DNA from 3 places in the Streptomyces sp. NPDC058576 genome. Region 2 is predicted to be linked to each of the others. Evidence: riboswitches for the same ligand, from Rfam matches in the RefSeq annotation. Region 2 holds a riboswitch; each other region holds the start of a gene.

Region 1 (7,264 bases), on a different contig from region 2:
CCCCCGTACCAGGCGGCGAAGTCCTCCGGTGACGTCCAGGCCGCGAAGACCCGCTGCTGCGGGGCGTGCAGGACGCGGGTGAGGTCGATGCCCTCGCGGATGCCACCGGTCATGATCACGGTCCTTGTCGGTTCGGCCGTCCCCGCCGGGCGGGGTCGCGTCCGGCGAGTGTCCACCTCCAGCTTGCCCGCCCCGGCGCCCGGCTGCCACGCCACCGGGGACCGCGGCGGCCCGTCCATCGACGGCCCGCCCGGTCCCTCGGGGGCGCGCCCGCCGGCCCCTCAGTCGGAGTCCCGCCCCGCCGCCAGCACCACCGTCTCCGCCGCGTCGAAGCGGACGCCCACGGCCGCGCCCTCGTCCGGGGTGTCCCGGAGTGCGCATTCGGCCTCCAGCACCGGCGCGTTCTCGGGCAGCAGCCGTACGGTCACGTGGTTCCCCCGGAAGGTACGGACGCCGACCGTGCAGCGCAGGCCGTCCTCGGGGGCGCCGATCCGGACCCCGGCGGGCCGGACCAGCAGATCGACCTCGCCCTGGGGGGAGCCCTCGGGCACCGGGACCTTGCCCCAGGCGGTGGCCGCGGCCTGTCCGGTCACGGTCGCCCCGGTGACGTTGTCGAAGCCGAGGAAGCGGGCGACGAACGCCGAGGCGGGGCGCTGCCAGACGTCCAGCGGGCTGCCCTCCTGCGCGATCCGGCCGTCCCGCATCACGACGACCCGGTCGGCGAGCGCGAACGCCTCGCCCTGGTCGTGCGTGACGGCCAGCACGGTGGTGCCCAACTCCTGGAAGAGCGTGCGCAGTTCGACGACGAGCCGTTCGCGCAGGCTCCGGTCGAGCTGGCCGAGCGGCTCGTCCAGCATGAGCAGCTTGGGACGCGGGGCGAGGGCGCGGGCCAGGGCGACGCGCTGCTGTTCGCCGCCGGACAGGGCGGCGACCGCGCGGCGTTCGGCTCCGGGCAGGCCGACCAGCTCCAGCAGTTCGCGGACCCGGTCGTTCGTCTCGCCGCTTCCGACGCCGTGCATCCGGAGCCCGAAGGCGACATTGGCGCCGACATCGCGATGCGGGAAGAGCTGGTGGTCCTGGAACATCAGGCCGAGGCCGCGCCGGTGCACCGGGATGCCCGCCTGGTCCTGTCCGGCCAGCAGCACCCGGCCGCCGTCCATCGGCTGGAGCCCGGCGACGGCCCGGAGCAGGGTGGACTTCCCGCTGCCGCTGGGGCCGAGGACGCAGACGATCCGGTGGTCGGCGACCTCCAGGTCGACCGCGTCCAGCGCGGCCCGCTTCCCGAACCGTACGGTGGCTGCCCGCAAGCTCAGCATGTCGTTCAGAACTCCCCGGATCGGTCGGTGCGGATACGCTCCAGAAGCAGCAGCGACACCGCGCACACGAGCATCAGAATCGTGCTCAGGGCCATCGCCTGCCCGTAGTTGAGCTCCCCCGACCTGCCCAGCAGCCGGGCCACGGCGACCGGCAGGGTCGGATTGTCGGGCCGCGCGATGAAGACGGTGGCGCCGAACTCCCCGAGGGAGACGGCGAAGGCGAAGCCCGCCGCGACCAGCACCGCCCGCCGCACCAGCGGCAGATCGACCTCCCGCCAGGCCCGCAGCGGAGATGCCCCCAGCACGGCGGCGGCCTCCCGCAGGCGGTCGTCGACCGCGCGGAGCACGGGCAGCATGGTCCGTACGACGAAGGGGACGCCGACCAGCGCCTGGGCCAGCGGGACCAGGATCCAGGAAGTCCGCAGGTCGAGCGGCGGCTGGTCCAGGGTGATCAGGAAACCGAAGCCGACGGTCACGGCGGACACCCCGAGCGGCAGCATCAGCAGCGCGTCGAAGCCGCGGACCAGCCGGCCGGCCCGCCGGGTCAGGGCCGCCGCAGCGAGCCCGCCGACGACGAGGGCGATGAGCGTCGCGACGAGCGCGTACTGGAGGGAGTTGCCGACGGCCTCCAGCGGTGGGACCAGGAAGGTGGAGGAGCCGCCGGAACCGGCCGACTGGAGGGCCCGGTAGTAGCCGAAGCCGTAACCCCCGACTCCGTCGGCTCCGTCGGCTCCGTCGGCTCCGGCGGCTCCGTCGACGGAGCGCTCCACCAGCACGCCGAGCGGCAGCAGGATCAGCAGCAGCGCGGTGAGCAGGACGCCGCCGAGCAGCGCCCACTGCCCGGCGCCGCGCGGCCGGCGGGAGGTCTGCGCCGGGTCGACCAGCTTCAGGGCCCGCTCCCGGCGGCGTACGGTCGCGGCGTGCACGGCGAGGATCGCGCCGACCGCGGCGAACTGCACCAGGGTCAGCACGGCGGCCGTCGGCAGGTCCAACAGTTGCGCGGTCTGCCGGTAGATCTCCACCTCCAAGGTGGAGTACGCCGGTCCGCCGAGGATCTGCACGACGCCGAACGAGGTGAACGTGAAGAGGAAGACCATCAGCGAGGCGGCGGCGACGGCCGGGGCGAGGGCGGGCAGCGTCACCCGGCGGAAGGCCGCGAACCGCCCGGCCCCGAGCACCCGGGCGGCCTCCTCCTGACGCGGGTCGAGCTGGGACCAGAGCCCGCCCACCGTGCGGACGACCACGGCGTAGTTGAAGAAGACATGGGCCAGCAGGATCGCCCACACGGTGGTGTCGAGGCGGACGCCCCCCACCTCGTCGAGGAGCCCGCCACGCCCGAGCAACGCCAGGAACGCGGTGCCGACGACGACGGTGGGCAGCACGAACGGCACGGTGACGACCGCCCGCAGCACCTGCTTGCCCGGGAAGTCGAACCGTGCGAAGACATACGCCCCGGGCAGGGCGATCAGCAGAGTGAGCGCGGTCGAGGCGAGGGCCTGCCAGGTGGTGAACCAGAGGACGTCGAGGATGTCCCGGCGGGCCAGCACCTCGCCGATCCGCCCGAACTGCCAGTCGCCGCCCGCCTTGAGCCCGCGGCCGACGATCGCGGTCACGGGGTAGGCGAAGAACAGCGCGAAGAACGCGACGGGCACGGCCATCAGGCCGAGCCGCACCGCGGCTCCGCGCCGCCCGGACCCGCGGCCGGCGGGCCGGGCGGCCTTCTCCTCGATCCCTACTTCAGGACCAGCGACTGCCACGACTGGATCCACTGCTCACGGTTGGCGGAGATCTTCTCGGGCGCGACGGTGGGAGGCGTCTCGACGGTCTCACCGAACTTCGTGAACAGCTCCGGCAGCTCGGCGTCCTTCACGACCGGGTTCACGAACATGTTCAGCGGCATGTCCTCCTGGAACGTCTTGCTGATGAGGAAGTCCAGCAGCGCCTTGCCGCCCTCCTCGTTCTTCGCCCCGGTCAGCAGTCCGGCGTACTCGGTCTGCCGGAAGCAGGTGCCGGTGGCGACCCCGGTGGGGGCCTCCTTCGGCCGCGGGTCGGCGTAGAGCACCTCGACGGGCGGGCTGGAGGCGTAGGAGACGACGAGCGGCCGGTCGGCCTTGGCCTTCTTGCCGCCGGCGGAGCCGGAGAACTCCTCGTTGTACGCCTGCTCCCAGCCGTCGACGACCTTCACGCCGTTGGCCTTCAGCTTCTTCCAGTACGCCTCGTAGCCGTCCTCGCCCTCGGCGGCGACGGTGCCGAGGAGGAAGCCGAGACCGGGCGAGGAACTGCCCGCGTTCTCCGTGACGAGGAGGTTCTTGTAGGCGGGCTTCAGCAGGTCCGCGAAGGTCTTCGGCGGCGCGAGCTTCTTGTCGGCGAAGTACTTCTTGTCGTAGTTGACGCAGATGTCACCGGTGTCGACGGGCGTGACCCGGTGCTTGTCGTCGGTCTGCGTGTCCGCCGCGACGCGGTCCAGGCCCTTGGCCTCGTACGCGGTGAACAGACCGTTGTCGAGGGCGCGGGAGAGCAGGGTGTTGTCGACGCCGAAGAAGACGTCGCCGCGCGGGGAGCCCTTGGTCAGGATCTCCTGATTCAGCGCGGCCCCGGCGTCGCCGCTCTTGAGGGTCTTGACCGTGTAGCCGGTCTCCTTCGTGAACGCCTTCAGCACCTCGTCCGAGACGTTGAAGGAGTCGTGGCTGACCAGGGTCACGGTCTTCGAGGCGCTGCCCTTGGACGCCCCGGAGCCCGACGGGCCGTCGTCGCCGCCGCAGCCCGCGAGCACGGTGACGCCGAGCGCCGCGGCGAGCGCGGTCGCCGCGTACTTCGTGGTGGTGTTCATGTGATTCCTCCTGGAGGTGACCAGGAAGAGACGCGGCCCCGCCCGCTGTCCGGCGAACCGGAAGCGGGCAGGGCGCAACAGCTTGAGTAAGGTCCGAACTTCCTACCCGGAATGACCCGGGCGAGGTTCAGAGGGTCTGCGGCCAACCTGTCCTTGGTGCCGCACTCTCAGCGCTGTGGCGCTCCCCTGTCGGAATATGAAGTTGATTTCGGGCCCAGGGTACACCGGCGGTTTTCGGCCGACCGGGGAGGCCGGCGCCCGGGGGAGGCTAGCGCTCGGAGGCCGCCAGCTGACCGCAGGCCCCGTCGATCTCCTGGCCCCGGGTGTCCCGCACGGTGACGGGCACGCCATGGGCCGCGATGGCCTCGACGAACGCCTTCTCGTCCTCCGGTCGCGAGGCGGTCCACTTGGAGCCGGGCGTGGGGTTCAGGGGGATCAGGTTGACGTGCACCCGCTTGCCCTTGAGCAGCCGGCCGAGCAGGTCGCCACGCCAGGCCTGGTCGTTGATGTCCCGGATCAGGGCGTACTCGATGGAGATCCGGCGGCCGGACTTCTCCGCGTACTCCCAGGCGGCGTCCAGCACCTCGCGCACGTTCCACCGGGTGTTGACGGGGACCAGGGTGTCGCGCAGCTCGTCGTCCGGGGCGTGCAGCGAGACGGCGAGGCGGCACTTGAAGCCCTCGTCGGCGAAGCGCAGCATCGCCGGGACGAGGCCCACGGTGGAGACGGTGATCCCCCGCTGCGAGAGGCCGAGACCGTCCGGCTCCGGGTCGGTGAGGCGGCGGATCGCGCCGACCACACGGTTGTAGTTGGCGAGCGGCTCGCCCATGCCCATGAAGACGATGTTGGACAGCCGCGCGGGGCCGCCGGGCACCTCGCCGTCGCGCAGGGCGCGCATTCCGTCGACGATCTGGTGCACGATCTCGGCGGTCGACAGGTTGCGGTCGAGGCCGGCCTGCCCGGTGGCGCAGAACGGGCAGTTCATTCCGCAGCCGGCCTGCGAGGAGATGCACATCGTGACGCGCTCCGGATAGCGCATCAGGACGGACTCGACGAGCGTCCCGTCGTGCAGCTTCCACAGCGTCTTGCGCGTGGTGTCGTCGTCGCAGCTGATGTGCCGGATCACGGACATCAGATCGGGGAACAGCGCCTCGGCGAGCTTCTCCCGCGACGCCGCCGGGATGTTGGTCCACTCCGCCGGGTCGTGCGCGTAGCGCGCGAAGTAGTGCTGCGAGAGCTGCTGGGCGCGGAACGGCTTCTCGCCGGCCGCGGCGACCGCTTCCTTGCGCTCGGCGGGCGTGAGGTCGGCGAGGTGCCGCGGCGGCTTCTTGGCTCCGCGGGGCGCGACGAAAGTGAGTTCTCCGGGCTTAGGCATGGTTCATCCAGTGTCGCAGACAGACGGGTGAGGGCCCGCCGCCCTGTGGACGAGGACCCTCACTCGTGGAACGTGCAGGTGGGACCGGGTCCCGGGTGCGGTGGCGCTCAGGAAACGAGGTCCCGTGGTGGGGTGCCGCTCAGCCGGAGCCGACGAACAGCACGAGCAGCAGCCACACCACCGGGGCGGTCGGCAGGAGCGAGTCCAGCCGGTCCATGATGCCGCCGTGGCCGGGGAGCAGGGTGCCCATGTCCTTGATCCCGAGGTCCCGCTTGATCATGGACTCGCCCAGGTCGCCCAGGGTGGCGCTGGCCGCGACCGCGAAGCCGAGCAGCAGACCCTGCCACCAGGCGCCGCCGTCGATCAGGAACTCCATGCAGAGCGCGCCGGCGACCATCGCGAAGGCGACCGCGCCGAGCAGGCCCTCGCGGGTCTTGCCGGGGCTGATGCGCGGGGCGAGCTTGTGCGTGCCGAAGCGCCAGCCGACCGCGTACGCCCCGGTGTCGCTGACCACGGTGAGGACGAGGAAGGTCAGGACCCGCCACGACCCGTCGTCCGCCGTCAGCAGCAGGGCGACGAAGGTGGCCAGGAAGGGGACGTAGAACGCCGCGAAGACCCCGGCCGTGACGTCCTTGAGATACCCCTCGGGTGGCTCGGTCATCCGCCAGACCAGCACCGCGAGGGCGGTCAGGGCCATGGCGATCCAGGCGCCCTCGGGGCCCCGGGCGTACCCGGCGATGACCATGGCGGCTCCGCCGACGGCCAGGGGGATCAGGGGCGCCTTGATGCTCTTGCGTTCCTGGAGGCGAGAGGTGAGCTCCCAGAGGCCGACGACGACGGCGATCACTATGACGCCGATGAAGACGGCCTTCACGATGAACAGCGAGGCGACGATGACGGCGCCGAGAGCCACGCCGACCCCTATGGCGGCGCGGAGATCCCGCCCCGCGCGCTTCTTCTGCGGCGGGGGCGGCAGCGGGGTGGACATGGGCTCCTGCGGCATCTCGTCACGGAACAGGGGGCCGCTGACGTGAGCGGCATCCCTGTCCCGGTCGTCGCGGCTCTCTGTTTCTCTACCTGCGTCGGGAACGTCCGGCACGTTGGGCATGGGCCGAGTCTGCTGGGCGCCATGCACATCGTGGGCAGGACCCGCCGGGGCAGCCCTCATCTCGGGCGTGCCCCAGTAACCGGCTCCTTGCGGGGCGCCCCAGGAAGAGTCGTTCATCAGACTTCGAGCAGCTCGGCTTCCTTGTGCTTCAGCAGCTCGTCCACCTGTGCGACGTACTTCGCGGTGGTGTCGTCGAGCTCCTTCTCGGCGCGGCGCACCTCGTCCTCGCCGGACTCCTTGTCCTTGACGAGCTTGTCGAGGGTCTCCTTGGCCTTGCGGCGGATGGAGCGGATCGAGATCTTGGAGTCCTCGGCCTTGGTCTTGGCGACCTTGATGTACTCCTTGCGGCGGTCCTGGGTGAGCTCGGGGAACGTCACCCGGATGATGTTGCCGTCGTTGCTCGGGTTGACGCCGAGGTCGGAGTCGCGGATCGCCTGCTCGATGTTGCGCAGCGCGGTCTTGTCGAACGGCGTCACGACGGCCATCCGCGCCTCGGGAACCGAGAACGAGGCGAGCTGGTTGATCGGGGTCAGCGCGCCGTAGTAGTCGGCGACGATCTTGTTGAACATCGCCGGGTGCGCGCGGCCGGTACGGATCGCGGCGAAGTCCTCTTTCGCGACGACAACGGCCTTCTC
Region 2 (7,264 bases):
CACCCGTTACTCAGTGCGAGATCGCGCCACGCTGCTGGAACGGCTGCGCACCCTCCGACGAGGTGAACCGGTCATCGAACGCCAGGAGTACGCACTGGGGACCGTCTGCGCCGCGATTCCGGTCACGGCCGGTGCCACCATTGCGGCGATGGCCATTTCCGTACCCCTGGACCGGGAAGATCGGTTGCTGCCCGCAGTCGAACAGCTACGTGGCGAAGTCGCCAGCCTCTTGCGTTCGTTCGTGTTCTCTATCAGTATCTGAAAAATCACTCCTTGTGATCTGCTATCGCGTGCACCACGATGGCGTCAATAGGGCCATGGGGGATCATTCCTGGCCAGTTTCATCTACTGCGGGGTTGAACGATGCGCGAGTCGGTTCAAGCAGAGGTCATGATGAGCTTCCTCGTCTCCGAGGAGCTCTCGTTCCGTATTCCGGTGGAGCTCCGGTACGAGGTCGGCGATCCGTACGCCATCCGGATGACGTTCCATCTGCCCGGCGATGCCCCTGTGACCTGGGCGTTCGGCCGCGAACTGCTGCTGGACGGGCTCAACAGCCCGAGCGGCGACGGAGATGTGCACATCGGCCCGACCGAGCCCGAGGGACTCAGCGATGTGCACATCCGGCTTCAGGTCGGCGCGGATCGCGCGCTGTTCCGGGCGGGGACGGCGCCGCTGGTGGCGTTTCTCGACCGGACGGACAAGCTCGTGCCGCTCGGTCAGGAGCACACGCTCGGTGACTTCGACGGGAACCTGGAGGATGCGCTCGGCCGCATCCTCGCCGAGGAGCAGAACGCCGGCTGACCGGGCGCGCACCCGATGCCCCGTGGCCCCGTCCCGACGCCCCGTCACCCCGTCTTACGGCGACGGCCCCGGCCGGTCCGCGTGGGTGCGGCCGTGGCCGCCTGCGCGCCGCCCGACCCCGCGCGGTCCGCGGAGACGACGAGCGCGGCGAGCACCGTGGTCACCGGCACCGAGGCGACCAGGCCGATCGACCCGACCAGCGTGCGGACGATCTCCTCGGCGACCAGCTCACTGTTGGCCACCGTCCCCACACTGCTCTGGGCGATGGAGAAGAGCAGCAGCAGCGGCAGCGCCGCGCCCGCGTACGCCAGCACCAGGGTGTTGACCACGGAGGCGATGTGGTCCCTTCCGATCCGGATACCTGCCCGGTACAGCCCCTTCCAACCCATCTCCGGGTCCGCCTGGTGCAGTTCCCAGACGGCGGAGGTCTGGGTGACCGTCACATCGTCGAGCACCCCGAGTGAACCGATGATGATGCCGGCCAGCAGCAGACCGCTCATATCGATGTCCGGGTAGAGGCCGTGGATGAGGCCGGTGTTGTCGTCCGTGTTGCCGCTCAGGCTCGCCCACCCGATGAACAGGGAGCCCAGCAGCCCGATCAGCAGCAGTGAGATCAGCGTGCCGATGACCGCGACCGACGTACGGGCCGTCACCCCGTGGCACAGGTAGAGGGCCGCCAGCATGATCGCGCTGGCCCCGATCACCGCCACGACCAGCGGATTCGAGCCCTGCAGGATCGCCGGCAGGATGAACAGGGTCAGCACGGCGAACGACACGGCCAGCGCCACCAGCGCCATCACCCCGCGCATCCGGCCCACCAGGACCACCGCCAGGGCGAAGATCCCGGCCAGCAGCGCCATCGGGACCTTCCGGTTCACATCGGTCACCGAGTACTGGAGGTCGCGCGGCGCGTCGGGCGCGTACGCCACGACCACGCCCTGACCCTCCTTCAGCTGGCGGGGCGCGTCCGGCTGGACCACCTCGACGAACCTGCGGCCCTTGTCGTCGCCGCTGGTCACCTCGACGGTGGCCTTCGCGCACTCCCCTTCCTGCTCGTTGACGGCCTCCCGCCCCGAGGGCGTGGAGGTGTCGCCGGTCGGGGGCACCTGCGCGGCGTTGACGTCCGCGCAGTCGACCTGGACCACCTGGACGACCTTGCCGTCCTGGGTCTGCCGGTCGAATCCGACGCCGGTGCGCTCGTGGTCGGGAACGCCGCCGGGCCAGAACGCGATCAGGCCGACGACGACCGCCGTGGCGAACGGGATCAGTACGGCGGCGATGACCTTGCGCAGGTGCCGGGAGACCGGGGCGGCCGGCCCGTGGCTGTGGGTGTGGCCGTGGGTGTGGCCCTGGGGCGGCTGGGACGCGGGGTCGTTTTGGGGGGAGGTCACGGGGCGATCATCGCAAGAACAGGAGGGCCCTCTGGTCAGCTCGCCGGAAAGGACGCTAGCGTGGAGGCACCTTTGCACACGCGGGAGCTCGGAGCACCGGGCTGAGAGGGCGCTGATCGCCGTACATCCGTACGGGACACGCTGCGCCGACCGCCGAACCTGTTACCGGGTAATGCCGGCGTAGGGAGTAGGTCTCATGACCACAGCGGACGCACGCACGCCTGCCTCGAAACAGAACGACGGAACGCCGGACGGCACGACGCCGGACGCCGGGACGCCGAACGACGAGGCCGGGAAGTCCATCGGCTGGCACAAGGGGTACGTCCAGGGCTCGCGCCCGGACCTCCGGGTGCCGGTCCGACAGGTGCACCTCACCAACGGCAAGGACGTGACGCTGTACGACACGTCGGGGCCGTACACCGATCCCGGAATCGACACCGATGTCCGCCGCGGCCTCGCGCCCCTGCGGGAGAACTGGATCATCGCCCGCGGAGACACCGAGGAGTACGCGGGCCGCCCGGCCCGCCCCGAGGACGACGGGCTCAAGCACACCTCGCCGCGCGGCGGACTGCGCAACCTCGACGCCGTCTTCCCCGGCCGCCCGCGCCAGCCGCGCCGCAGCCGCGACGGGCGCCCCGTCACTCAGCTCGCGTACGCCCGCCGGGGGGAGATCACCCCGGAGATGGAGTACGTGGCGATCCGGGAGAACGTGGCGGCCGAGGTCGTCCGCGAGGAGATCGCGGAGGGCCGGGCGGTGCTGCCCGCCAACGTCAACCATCCCGAGATCGAGCCGATGATCATCGGCAAGCGATTCCTGGTGAAGGTGAACGCCAACATCGGCAACTCGGCCGTCACCTCCTCCATCGAGGAGGAGGTGGACAAGATGACCTGGGCGACCAAGTGGGGCGCCGACACGGTCATGGACCTGTCCACCGGCCGCAACATCCACACCACCCGCGAGTGGGTGCTGCGCAACTCCCCCGTGCCGATCGGCACCGTCCCGCTCTACCAGGCCCTGGAGAAGGTCGACGGCCGGGCCGAGGAGCTGACCTGGGAGATCTACAAGGACACCGTCATCGAGCAGGCCGAGCAGGGCGTGGACTACATGACGGTGCACGCCGGCGTGCGCCTGCCGTATGTTCCGCTGACGGCCCGTCGCAAGACCGGCATCGTCTCGCGCGGCGGCTCGATCATGGCGGCCTGGTGCCTCGCGCACCACAAGGAGTCGTTCCTCTACGAGCACTTCGAGGAGCTCTGCGAGATCCTCGCGACGTACGACGTCACCTACTCGCTCGGTGACGGACTGCGCCCCGGGTCGATCGCGGACGCCAACGACGAGGCGCAGTTCGCGGAGTTGCGGACGCTCGGCGAGCTGAACACGATCGCCAAGCGGTTCGGCGTACAGACCATGATCGAGGGTCCCGGGCATGTCCCGATGCACAAGATCAAGGAGAACATCGACCTCCAGCAGGAGATCTGCGAGGAGGCGCCGTTCTACACGCTCGGCCCGCTGACCACGGACGTCGCGCCCGCCTACGACCACATCACCTCCGGCATCGGCGCTGCGATGATCGCCTGGTGGGGCACGGCGATGCTTTGTTACGTCACGCCCAAGGAGCACCTGGGGCTGCCCAACCGGGACGACGTGAAGACGGGCGTGATCACCTACAAGATCGCCGCCCACGCGGCCGACCTCGCCAAGGGGCACCCGGGCGCGCAGGAGTGGGACGACGCGCTCTCGGACGCGCGGTTCGAGTTCCGCTGGGAGGACCAGTTCAACCTGGCCCTCGACCCGGACACGGCCCGGGAGTTCCATGACGAGACGCTGCCCGCCGAGCCGGCGAAGACGGCGCACTTCTGCTCGATGTGCGGGCCGAAGTTCTGCTCGATGAAGATCTCCCAGGACATCCGCCGTCAGCACGGCGGTTCGCAGGAGGAGATCGAGGAGGGCATGGCCGAGAAGTCGAGGGAGTTCGCGGCCGCCGGCAACCGGGTCTACCTGCCGATCGCCGACTGACCCGCGGCCGCCGGCGGAAACCGGCGGCCTCAGCGGAGGGGGGCCCGCCAGGCCACCAGGCCCGGCCGGTCCGCCTCCGCGAAACCCATCGCGAACGGCTTGTCGCCGTCGTCCGTCACCAGGTGGATGCTGCACTCCGACCGACACGTAGTACGGGAAGCCGCGCCGTTCGTTCTCGTTGAGGCCGAGATCCAGGCCCGCGAGGTCGGCCCTGCTGCCCCGTCGTACGGACGCCAGTGTGGCGGGCAGTTCGAGGACGCCGTCCTCGTCGGCGTCCCACCGGACGCGCATGATGTCGCCCGGCTCCGCAGGACCGGCGGACGCGAGGTCGCTGTCGGCCATGCAGGCGGTGAGGATCTTCCTCCGGCCGGTGTTGGTGGCCTCGAAGGTGAGGTAGTGGGGGACCATGTCCTCCTCCGGACCCCGGACCAGGCTCTACACCGTGATTCTGACGTCAGTAACCCGCGGGCGTTCTGCGCCGATTGATCAAAGTGGGTTGTTTCATTGGTCTTTGTGTCGTTTCGCTGTCTTGTTAAGCGACAGTATGGACACAGTCGTGTGGCAGCTGGATGTACGTTTCCCCGTTGCGTCAACTGGGCTTGACCCGTTCCTTATCTGTGGCTTACTTTCCGGCTTGCTTGGCTGAAAGTTGGCGGCCCCGAACGGGGGCCCGGGGAGGGGATTCACCATGAACTGGTACCTGGCAGTACTCAAGAACTACGCAGGCTTCAGCGGACGTGCGCGCCGCAAGGAGTACTGGATGTTCACGCTCATCAGCTTCGTCATCAGCCTGGTGCTGTCGATCATCGGTGGCCTGATCGGCGCGGAGTTCCTGTCCTACATCTACGCCATCGCGATCATCATCCCGTCGCTCGCGGTCGGCGTGCGCCGCCTGCACGACACCGGCCGCTCGGGCTGGTGGCTGCTGATCGCGCTGATCCCCCTGGTCGGCGCCATCGTCCTGATCGTCTTCCTCGCCTCGGAGGGCAAGCCGGAGACGAACCAGCACGGCGTCAACCCGAAGCTGGCTCCGCAGGCCATCTGATCCACCGCTCCGGTTCCTTCCGGAGCATCTCCCGGGCCGGGCGCGGCACTTGCCGCCCCGGCCCGCGGCGTGTCCGGGAGCCGGAACGCGGAGGAGTCCGCACCCGTGGCGGTGACCGGAGACCGCGGTCCGCGCCGGTCTCAGTCCGGCTGGTGCTCCGGGCCGCCGAAGTCCGGGCTCGTGAAATCGGGGCTGGTGAAGGTCGGCCGGGGGCCGGCCGCCGGGCCGTCGTCCGGGCCGGAGAAGTCCGGTCTGCTGTAGCCGACCTTCGGGATGCGGTTGGGCGAACGGTGCGGGGTTCGCGCGGCGGGCCCCGCGGTGGGGTCGGCCAGGGCGTCCCGGAGGAACGGGAGGATGCCGCGCTCCAGCAGGGCGTGGCGCCACGCCTCCCTGGCCCGCGCCACCTCCTCCGGAAGCTCCTGTTCCTCTTCCTCGGCGGCCAGGGACGTCGCGCCGTTGCGGAGGGCGGTGACGAGCAGCCCGACCGCGGCGACCAGGATCGCCGCGGCGGCGACGCAGGCGAAGAACCATCCGGCCGTGACCATGGAGCGGCCGAACGTCAGCGACGGGCTGACGGCCCTGAGCAGGTAGCCGACGAGCAGGAAGATGACGGCCGCGGTGCCGGCCAGCAGCGGAGTGAGGACCGTGATGACCGCGCCTACGCCGGCGCCCGATCCGGCCGCCGTGCTCTGCGGCCCGTCCAGGCCCGGGAGCCCGTCGGCTCCTTCGGCGGCCGGCGCCCGGCGCAGCTCGCCGCGGGCCTTGACGTAGTGCTCGTACTCGGTGGCCGCGGCCGCGGTGATCAGCGCCGTGGCGCCGAGCGCCATGGTGCGCAGCTGTTCGGTGTTGAGCCGGTCCCCGACGCCCTCCAGGTCCGGGCGTTCGTGAGCGTGGCGCAGTGCGTCGCCCAGGATCCGCTCGTACTCGGGTCCGTCCTCGGCCAGCAGGTGCGGAGCGCTTGTCATCTGCATCCCCCGATGCTCCGTCGGTGCCCGGCTGCCCGCGTGGACCGGGCGATCGGGCGGAAACGGAGGAGAGCCTGCCACTGATAGGCCGATGGTAGAGCGCTCACGGCACGGGGTGACAGGGTGTTTCCAGAATTGGGCCCGGTGACGGGTCCGGCGATCGGCGAGGTCGGCGCGGGCGGAACCTGAAGCGCCTTCCCCGCCGACGGTCAGTCATGCAGCGGGAGTTGCACCACCAGCAGCTTTCCGGCCATGGTCACTCCGCCGTCCATGGCGATGGCGAGGCCGTCGGCGTAGACGTGCGGCCCGTTGATCACAGGCCCCGAGCTGTCCTCGCCCTCCTCCGGTCCGGCCTCGCCCAGGAGATACGGAATAGGGCTGTGACCATGGACGACGCGCTGTCCGCCGTACGTCGCCATCAGCTCGCGCACCGCGTCGGCTCCGCCCTCGTCACGGAAGGCGAACCGCTTGGTGAGCTTGCGGAAGAGGTCCCAGCACTCGTCGGCGTCGTTGCGCGTGAGAATGGCCGTGATCGTGTCGTTGACGTCCTCGATCGTGGACCCGTAGTCGAGGTAGGCCGTCGTGTCGGAGTGCATCAGCAGATGCCCGTCCTCCTCGATGACCGCGTCGAGCCGGGACATCCACTGGAGGTGGACGTCCTGGAGGCGCTCCATATCGGTCTTCTGGCCGCCGTTGAGCAGCCAGGCGGCCTGGAAGGTGGCGGTGCCGGCCCCGGAGTTGACGGGGGTGTCGGCGAACCGCTTGGCGCCGAGCAGCAGCAGTTCGTGGTTGCCCATCAGGGCCTTGCAGTAGCCGCCGGCCGCCGCCGCCTCGGCGGAGAGCCGCATGACGAGGTCGATGACCCCGATGCCGTCGGGGCCGCGGTCGGTGAAGTCGCCGAGGAACCACAGCCGGGCGTTGCCCGCGGCCCAGTTCCCGTCGGCGTCGATGAGGCCCTGCTCGGCGAGGGCGGCCATCAGCTCGGCCAGATAGCCGTGGACGTCGCCGACGACGAAGAGCGGGCCGCGGCTGTCGTCGGACACGG
Region 3 (7,264 bases), on a different contig from region 2:
CGGTGAGCCAGGAGCGCGCGCCGCCGCCGACGGAGGGCCCACCCCCGTCGGCGCCGCGGGCTCAGTAGCGGTACTGCTCGTTCTGGCCGGTGTCGTAACCGTTGCCGTACGGGGCGGGCCCGGTGGGCTGCTCCGGCTCCAGCGGGGGGTACTGCTCGGCGTCGCGCTGCTGCGGGACCCAGACGCCGCCGGGCGGGGTGTCCGTGCTGTAGCTCTGGGCGTAGGGGTCGGCGTAGCTCTGCTGCCCGCCCTGGCTGTCGTAGCCGTTGCCGTAGGCGTCGTAACCGCCGTAGGAGGGGGCTCCGTTGGTGGTGCCGATGTACGGGTCGGAGTAGGCGGCGTAGCTCTGCTGGCCGGTGCCGTAGTCGTACGTTCCTGCGTAGGGGTCCTGGGCCGGCTGCTGTTCGTAGCCGGTGTAGGGGTCGTACGCGGCGTACTGGGGCTGGGCCGAGGGGTCGGCCTGGTGGCCGTGGTCCTGGGCGGCGTGGCCGTTCGGGTCGTAGCCGGTGTCCCCGTACACGCCGTACTGGCCGGTGTCGTCGGGGAGGGGCTGCGGTTCGTAGACGGACGGTGCGGGCGGGGCGGCCGGAGGCTGGTTGTACCCGGCCGCGGCGTCCAGGTCCGCGACCTCCAGGTCCGAGACCTCCAGCGTGGGTTCCTTCACGGCGGCGCCCGAGCCGCCGCCCCGGCGGCGGCGGCTCTCCCCCGGGCTGCCGCCTATGGCCCAGCCGGTGGAGAAGCCGCGCCGGAAGGACAGCGTCACGAAGGTCTGGCCGGTGGCGAAGGCGAGCGTCCCGACGACGATGACCGGGACGGAGGCCAGCAGCACCCCGACCACCACGCCGAGGAAGCCGGCGAAGGCGAGGAGCCGCCAGCGCAGTCGTGCCTTGTACTGCAGCAGCACCTCGCCGAGCAGCCACAGTGCCACCAGACCGAATGCGATGTAGAGGACCGTCCAGCCCACGCCCGCCCCCTCCTTCGGCCGTAGCCGCGTCGGCGGCGGGTACGACCGGTCACGACTGCTTGTGCAGTCCGAGTTTCTCGTAGATTTCGAGCGTAGCCGTCGAGTTGTTGAGCGTGATGAAGTGCAGCCCGGGCACACCCTCGGACAGCAGCTTCGCGCAGAACTCCGTTGCGAACTCGATGCCAATGGAGCGTACAGCGGCTGGATCGTCCTTGGCTGCGAGGATGCGCTCTTTCAACGACGCGGGCACGGTCGCGTTGCTGAGCTGGGAGAACTTTTCCAATTGCTTCACGCTGGTGAGGGGCATGACCTCGGGGATCACCGGCGTTTCGCAACCCGCAGCGACCACACGGTCACGCATCCGGAGATAGTCCTCCGGGCGGAAGAACATCTGGGTGATCGCGTAATCCGCGCCCGCCCGGCACTTGTCGACGAAATGACCGATGTCCGTCTCCCAGTCGGTCGACCGGGGGTGCATTTCGGGAAATGCCGCGACGCCGACGCAGAAGTCGCCCGATTCCTTGATGAGCCGGACGAGGTCGGCGGCGTACTTCACCCCCTGCGGGTGCTCCACCCACTCGCCCATCGGGTCGCCGGGCGGGTCGCCGCGGACCGCGAGGATGTTCCTGATGCCCGCGTCGGCGTACTGCCCGACCATGTTGCGCAGCTCGGCGATCGAGTGGTTGACCGCGGTGAGGTGGGCGACGGGGGTGAGTGTGGAGTCCGCCGCGATCTCCTGGGTGGCCTTGACCGTCCCGGCACGGGTGGAGCCGCCGGCGCCGTACGTCACGGAGACGAAGCTCGGGCGGACCGCCTCGACCCGGCGCAGCGCGTTCCAGAGGTTCCGTTCGCCCTTTTCCGTCTTGGGCGCCCAGAACTCGAAGGAGTACGACGTCTTGCCGGTCGCTAGCAGGTCACGCACGGTGCGCGCGTGATCCGTCCTGGTGGAAGGTGTACCAAGGGCCATAAGGGGAGGTTAACCAGGGGGTGGACACTCCCCCAACCAGAGCGGGAAACTTTGTCTCGTTTTGCCGGACTGTTGTCCATCCCTCGGACAGCTGCCCCCGATGCCCCTCGTCGGTACGCCGAGGGTTCAGAGCGTGTGCGCCCGGACACGTCGGGCCAGTTCAGCGGTGGCGGCGGCCGGGTCGTCGGCCTCGGTGACGGCCCGGACGACGACGACCCGGCGGGCCCCGGCGTCCAGCACCTGGTCCAGATTGCCCGCGTCGATCCCCCCGATCGCGAACCAGGGCCGCTCTGCGCCGAGGGAGGCGGCGTAGCGCACGAGGTCGAGGCCGGGGGCGTGGCGGCCGGGCTTGGTGGGGGTGGGCCAGCAGGGGCCGGTGCAGAAGTAGTCCACGCCGTCTTGGGCGACGGCGGCGTCGACCTCGGCCTCGGCGTGCGTGGAGCGGCCGATCAGCCGGTCGGCGCCGATGATCGCGCGGGCGGCGGGGACCGGCAGGTCGCCCTGCCCGAGGTGCAGGACGTCGGCCCCGGCGGCGTGGGCGACATCCGCGCGGTCGTTCACCGCGAGGAGCTTGCCGTGCCGACGGCAGGCGTCGGCGAACACCGCGAGGTGCTCCAGCTCCTCGGCGGCCTCCATGCCCTTGTCCCGGAGCTGGATGATGTCGACGCCGGAGGCGAGCACGGCATCGAGGAAGGCGGGGAGGTCACCCTGCCGCTTGCGGGCGTCCGTGCACAGGTAGAGCCGGGCGTCGGACAGCTGCTCGCGAGGCGTGGACATGGGTGGACTCCCCCGTGGTCGTGACGGTGCACGGGCCGCGCCGGGCGGTCCGTGCACCGCTTCCTGTCGTGTCGGTCAGACGGCGAGCGCCTGGGCGCGGCGCTTCACCTCCGTACCGCGATTCTCGCTCAGCGCCTGCGCGGGGGTGCCGGGCAGGGTCGGGTCGGGGGTGAAGAGCCACTCCAGCATCTCTTCGTCGGAATAGCCGTCGTCCCTCAGGAGGGTCAGGGTGCCGGAGAGGCCCTTGACCACCTTGTCGCCGTCGATGAAGGCGGCGGGCACCTGGAGCGTCCGGTTCTCACCACGGCGTACGGCGATGAGCTGGCCTTCCTTGACCAGCTGCCGCACGCGGGTCACCTGAACATCGAGCATCTCCGCGATGTCGGGAAGGTGGAGCCAGGCGGGGACGAGAGCATCGGTCTTTGCGTCAATCTCGGTCACAAGGACAAGCGTGCCATCCCGGACTGACAGCCGGTAGCCGGGCCGACCGTACGGGGGTGTCCGAGGCGGCCCCGGGGCGCTCAGAGGGCGGCGGACTTCAGCGGTACGGCCGGGTCGGCCACCTTCTCCGGGTCGAGGACGGCCCCCGATTCGATGAGCCTGCGTCCCTGGGCGAGGTCGCGCGGACGGCCCACGGCGAGCACGGCGGCCAGCGCGCCGTCGTGCAGCCAGCACACCGACCAGGCCGCGTCCGCCCCGTCGCCGCGCCACAGCAGGGTGTCGGCGTGGGCGTGGTGGCCCGCGTACTGCACGAAGCGGCCGAACTGCTCGGACCAGAAGTACGGGACGGGGTCGTAGACGGGGAGCGGTTCGCCGGTCCCGGCGGCCATGATCGCGGCGGCCGCGGTGCGCGGGCCCTGGAGGGCGTTGTCCCAGTGGTGGACCAGCAGGCGGGTTCCGTAGCGGGCGGAGGGGAAGGAGGCGCAGTCGCCGACCGCGTACACATCGGGCAGCGAGGTGCGCAGCGCGCTGTCGGCGGTGACCGAGCCGTCCAGGCCGAGGACGACCCCGGAGCCGGCCAGCCAGCCGGTGGCGGGGCGGGCGCCGATGCCGACGACCACGGCCCCGGCGGGCAGGGTGCGGCCGTCGTCGAGGACGACGGTCCCCTCCTCGACGCGGTCGACCCGGGCTCCGGTGAGGAGTTCGGCGCCGCTGTCGGCGTACCAGGCGGCCATCGGGGCGGCCACCTCGGCGGGCAGGGTGCCCGCGAGCGGGCGGGCGGCGGCCTCGACGACGGTGACCGCGCAGCCCGCGGCGCGGGCGGCGGTGGCGAACTCCGCGCCGATCCAGCCCGCCCCGACGACGACCACGTCGTGCTGCCGGTCCAGGACGGGCCGCAGCCGGGCGGCGTCGTCGAGGGTGCGCAGCAGATGGACGCCGGGCACGCCCTCGGCGCCGGGCAGGGTGATGGGCTCCGCCCCGGTGGCGAGGACCAGCGCGTCGTAGCGGACCGGGCCGTCGGCGGTGTCCAGCACATGGGCGGCGGCGCGCAGGGCGGTGACGTCCAGGCCGAGGCGCAGGGTGATGTCCAGCGCCTCGAAGTCGATGTCGAAGGCCGAGTCCTCGGCCTTGCCCAGCAGCACGGCCTTGGACAGCGGCGGGCGGTCGTACGGCTGGTGGGGCTCGGCGCCGATCAGGGTGACGGACCCCGCGAAGCCGGCTTCCCGCAGGGCGACCGCGGTCTGCACGCCCGCCATGCCCGCTCCGACGATCACGACGTGCCGGTCCGGGCTCTTCTCCGTCTGGTGCTCGCTCACCCGTCCACCTTAATCACCTGACGAATCGTCAGGAAGGCGGCCGCCGGAAAGACCCTCCTCAGGAGGGCACTTCCTCCACCACGCTCGTTCCGCTGCCCTCCCCCGACTCCCACTGCCACCGCTCCTCCAGCCGCACCCGGCCGTCCGCGAGGTCGACGACCGTGGAGAGGCAGTGCCCGGAGGAGGTCGTTCCGTCCTGCTTGAGCTGCACGTAGCGGAAGTCGAGCGCGTCCCCGTCCCGGGTGCCGACGAGATGGCCGCGGACCACGTCGCCGCCCGTGTAATCGGCCCAGATCCGGCCGTCCCGCTCGTGGTAGGTGAACCGGGTGCGGGTCCCGACCTGGCCGGGGGCCTGGTCGGCGACGGGCGCGAGGACGAGTCCGTCGAGCGATCGGGCCATGGTGGTTGCTCCCCTACTGGGCAGTGGGCGGCGGGGTTTAGGGTGGCCAAGGTAGAACACTCGCGGGAGCCCGGACGCACCGGGCTGAGAGGGAGGCTGGCCGGCCTCCGACCGTACGAACCTGCTCCGGGTCATGCCGGCGAAGGGAGGGGCTGGACACTCATGCGCGTCTCAGGGACAACCTCAGGAGCCTCCGGGAGAGCCTCCGGGTCCGACGTCCTCGTCATCGGGGGCGGCATCATCGGCCTGGTCACCGCCTGGCGGGCCGCTCAGCGCGGGCTGACCGTCACGGTGGCGGACCCCGCACCGGGCGGCGGAGCCGCCCAGGTCGCGGCGGGCATGCTGGCCGCCGTCACCGAACTGCACTACGGCGAGCAGATGCTGCTCGGCCTCAACCTCGCCTCCGCCGCGCGCTATCCGGCGTTCGTCGAGGAGCTGGAGGAGGCGAGCGGCCGGGAGACCGGCTTCCGGACCTGCGGCACGCTGGCCGTGGCGCTCGACTCCGACGACCGGGCGCATCTGCGCGAACTGCACGCCCTCCAGGAGCGTTCGGGCCTGGAGTCGGTCTGGCTGAGCGGTCGTGAGTGCCGCCGCCTGGAGCCGATGCTGGCCCCGGGCGTCCGGGGCGGCCTCCGGGTCGACGGCGACCACCAGGTGGACCCGCGCCGGCTCGCCGCGGCGCTGCTGACCGCCTGCGAACGGGCCGGGGTCGCGCTCCGCCGGACGACCGTCGAACGGCTCACCGTCACCGGGGGCCGGGCCGCCGGGGCGCTGCTCGGCGACGGCACGGACTTCGCGGCCGATCAGGTCGTGCTCGCCGCCGGCAGCCTCAGCGGCCGGCTCGCGGGGCTCCCGCCGGAGCTCGTGCCGCCGGTCCGCCCGGTCAAGGGCCAGGTCCTCAGGCTCACCGTGCCTCCGGCGTACGCCCCCTTCCTCAGCCGCACCGTGCGCGCCGTGGTCCGGGGCGGTCACCTCTATCTCGTGCCGCGCGAGAACGGCGAGCTGGTCGTCGGCGCCACCAGCGAGGAGATGGGCTGGGACACCACGGTCACCGCCGGCGGCGTGTACGAGCTGCTGCGCGACGCCCACGAGCTGGTGCCCGGGATCACCGAGCTGCCGCTGACCGAGACCCGGGCCGGTCTGCGCCCCGCGTCGCCCGACAACGCCCCGCTGCTCGGCCCCACCGCCCTGCCCGGTCTGCTGTTCGCCACCGGGCACCACCGCAACGGCGTCCTGCTGACGCCCGTCACCGGGGACGCGATGGCCGACGCCCTGACCACCGGCGAGCTGCCCGAGACGGCCCGCCCCTTCGCCCCCGGCCGGTTCGAGACCGCCGCCACCGCCGCCCCCGTACTCCAGGAGCAGCCCGTATGACCCAGCAGTCCGCCGCACCGGAAGCCACCGCCGTCCCCGAAGGCCCCGCCGCACCGGAAGCCACCGTTTCCCTCTCGGTGAACGGGGAAGCCCGCACCGTTCCCGCCGGGACCGACCTCAGCGCCCTCGTCACCGCCCTGACCCCGGCTCCCGCCGGGGTCGCCGCCGCCGTCAACGAGAGCGTCGTCCCGCGCGGCCAGTGGGCTGCCACAAAGCTCGGCGAGGGCGACCGCGTCGAGGTCCTGACCGCCGTACAGGGAGGCTGACCATGTCGGACGACGTCTTCACGCTGGGGCCCGCCGCCTTCGGCTCCCGGCTGATCATGGGCACCGGCGGGGCCCCGAGCCTGGAGATCCTGGAGCGCTCGCTGGTCGCCTCCGGCACCGAGCTGACCACGGTCGCGATGCGCCGGCTGGATCCGGCCGTGCAGGGTTCGGTGCTCTCGGTGCTGGAGCGGCTCTCCATCCAGGTCCTGCCGAACACCGCGGGGTGCTTCACCGCGGGCGAGGCGGTGCTCACCGCCCGGCTGGCGCGGGAAGCGCTCGGCACCGACTGGGTGAAGCTGGAGGTGATCGCCGACGAGCGGACCCTGCTGCCCGACCCGATCGAGTTGCTGGACGCGGCGGAGACGCTGGTCGACGACGGATTCGTCGTGCTGCCCTACACCAACGACGACCCGGTCCTCGCCCGGAAGCTGGAGGAGGTGGGGTGTGCGGCGATCATGCCGCTCGGCTCCCCCATCGGCTCCGGGCTCGGCATCCGCAACCCGCACAACTTCGAGCTGATCGTGGAGCGGGCCGGGGTGCCGGTGATCCTCGACGCGGGGGCCGGGACGGCCTCGGACGCGGCGCAGGCGATGGAGCTGGGCTGCGCCGCTGTGATGCTCGCCTCGGCGGTGACCCGGGCCCAGGAGCCGGAGCTGATGGCGGGTGCGATGCGTCACGCGGTGGAGGGCGGGCGGCTCGCGTACCGGGCGGGCCGGATTCCGCGTCGCCACTTCGCCGAGGCGTCCTCACCGGTGGCCG

What was found. A riboswitch is a leader RNA that binds a small molecule or an ion and turns the genes downstream of it on or off. The one in region 2 is predicted to bind thiamine pyrophosphate.
Region 1: linked by a shared signal. The riboswitch ahead of ACFWRV_RS23695 (thiamine ABC transporter substrate binding subunit) and the one ahead of thiC (phosphomethylpyrimidine synthase ThiC) in region 2 are both predicted to bind thiamine pyrophosphate.
Region 3: linked by a shared signal. The riboswitch ahead of thiO (glycine oxidase ThiO) and the one ahead of thiC (phosphomethylpyrimidine synthase ThiC) in region 2 are both predicted to bind thiamine pyrophosphate.

The regions. Positions count from the first base shown of each region.
Region 1 is NZ_JBHXPF010000036.1:44,387-51,650, forward strand. It holds gene ACFWRV_RS23680 (SRPBCC domain-containing protein) at 1-113, opposite strand, end outside; gene ACFWRV_RS23685 (ABC transporter ATP-binding protein) at 282-1,316, opposite strand; gene ACFWRV_RS23690 (ABC transporter permease) at 1,322-2,974, opposite strand; gene ACFWRV_RS23695 (thiamine ABC transporter substrate binding subunit) at 3,049-4,146, opposite strand; TPP riboswitch at 4,228-4,344, opposite strand; gene rlmN (23S rRNA (adenine(2503)-C(2))-methyltransferase RlmN) at 4,415-5,521, opposite strand; gene ACFWRV_RS23705 (phosphatidate cytidylyltransferase) at 5,661-6,746, opposite strand; gene frr (ribosome recycling factor) at 6,746-7,264, opposite strand, start outside.
Region 2 is NZ_JBHXPF010000031.1:75,420-82,683, reverse strand. It holds gene ACFWRV_RS21930 (IclR family transcriptional regulator) at 1-262, shown strand, start outside; gene ACFWRV_RS21925 (SsgA family sporulation/cell division regulator) at 364-801, shown strand; gene ACFWRV_RS21920 (YibE/F family protein) at 846-2,192, opposite strand; TPP riboswitch at 2,263-2,396, shown strand; gene thiC (phosphomethylpyrimidine synthase ThiC) at 2,389-4,209, shown strand; gene ACFWRV_RS21910 (DUF805 domain-containing protein) at 4,898-5,254, shown strand; gene ACFWRV_RS21905 (hypothetical protein) at 5,395-6,225, opposite strand; gene ACFWRV_RS21900 (metallophosphoesterase) at 6,429-7,264, opposite strand, start outside.
Region 3 is NZ_JBHXPF010000044.1:49,450-56,713, reverse strand. It holds gene ACFWRV_RS26485 (phytoene desaturase family protein) at 1-6, shown strand, start outside; gene ACFWRV_RS26480 (hypothetical protein) at 62-964, opposite strand; gene metF (methylenetetrahydrofolate reductase [NAD(P)H]) at 1,014-1,931, opposite strand; gene thiE (thiamine phosphate synthase) at 2,058-2,708, opposite strand; gene ACFWRV_RS26465 (Rv2175c family DNA-binding protein) at 2,784-3,149, opposite strand; gene ACFWRV_RS26460 (NAD(P)/FAD-dependent oxidoreductase) at 3,230-4,405, opposite strand; gene ACFWRV_RS26455 (hypothetical protein) at 4,524-4,865, opposite strand; TPP riboswitch at 4,918-5,030, shown strand; gene thiO (glycine oxidase ThiO) at 5,028-6,239, shown strand; gene thiS (sulfur carrier protein ThiS) at 6,236-6,505, shown strand; gene ACFWRV_RS26440 (thiazole synthase) at 6,508-7,264, shown strand, end outside.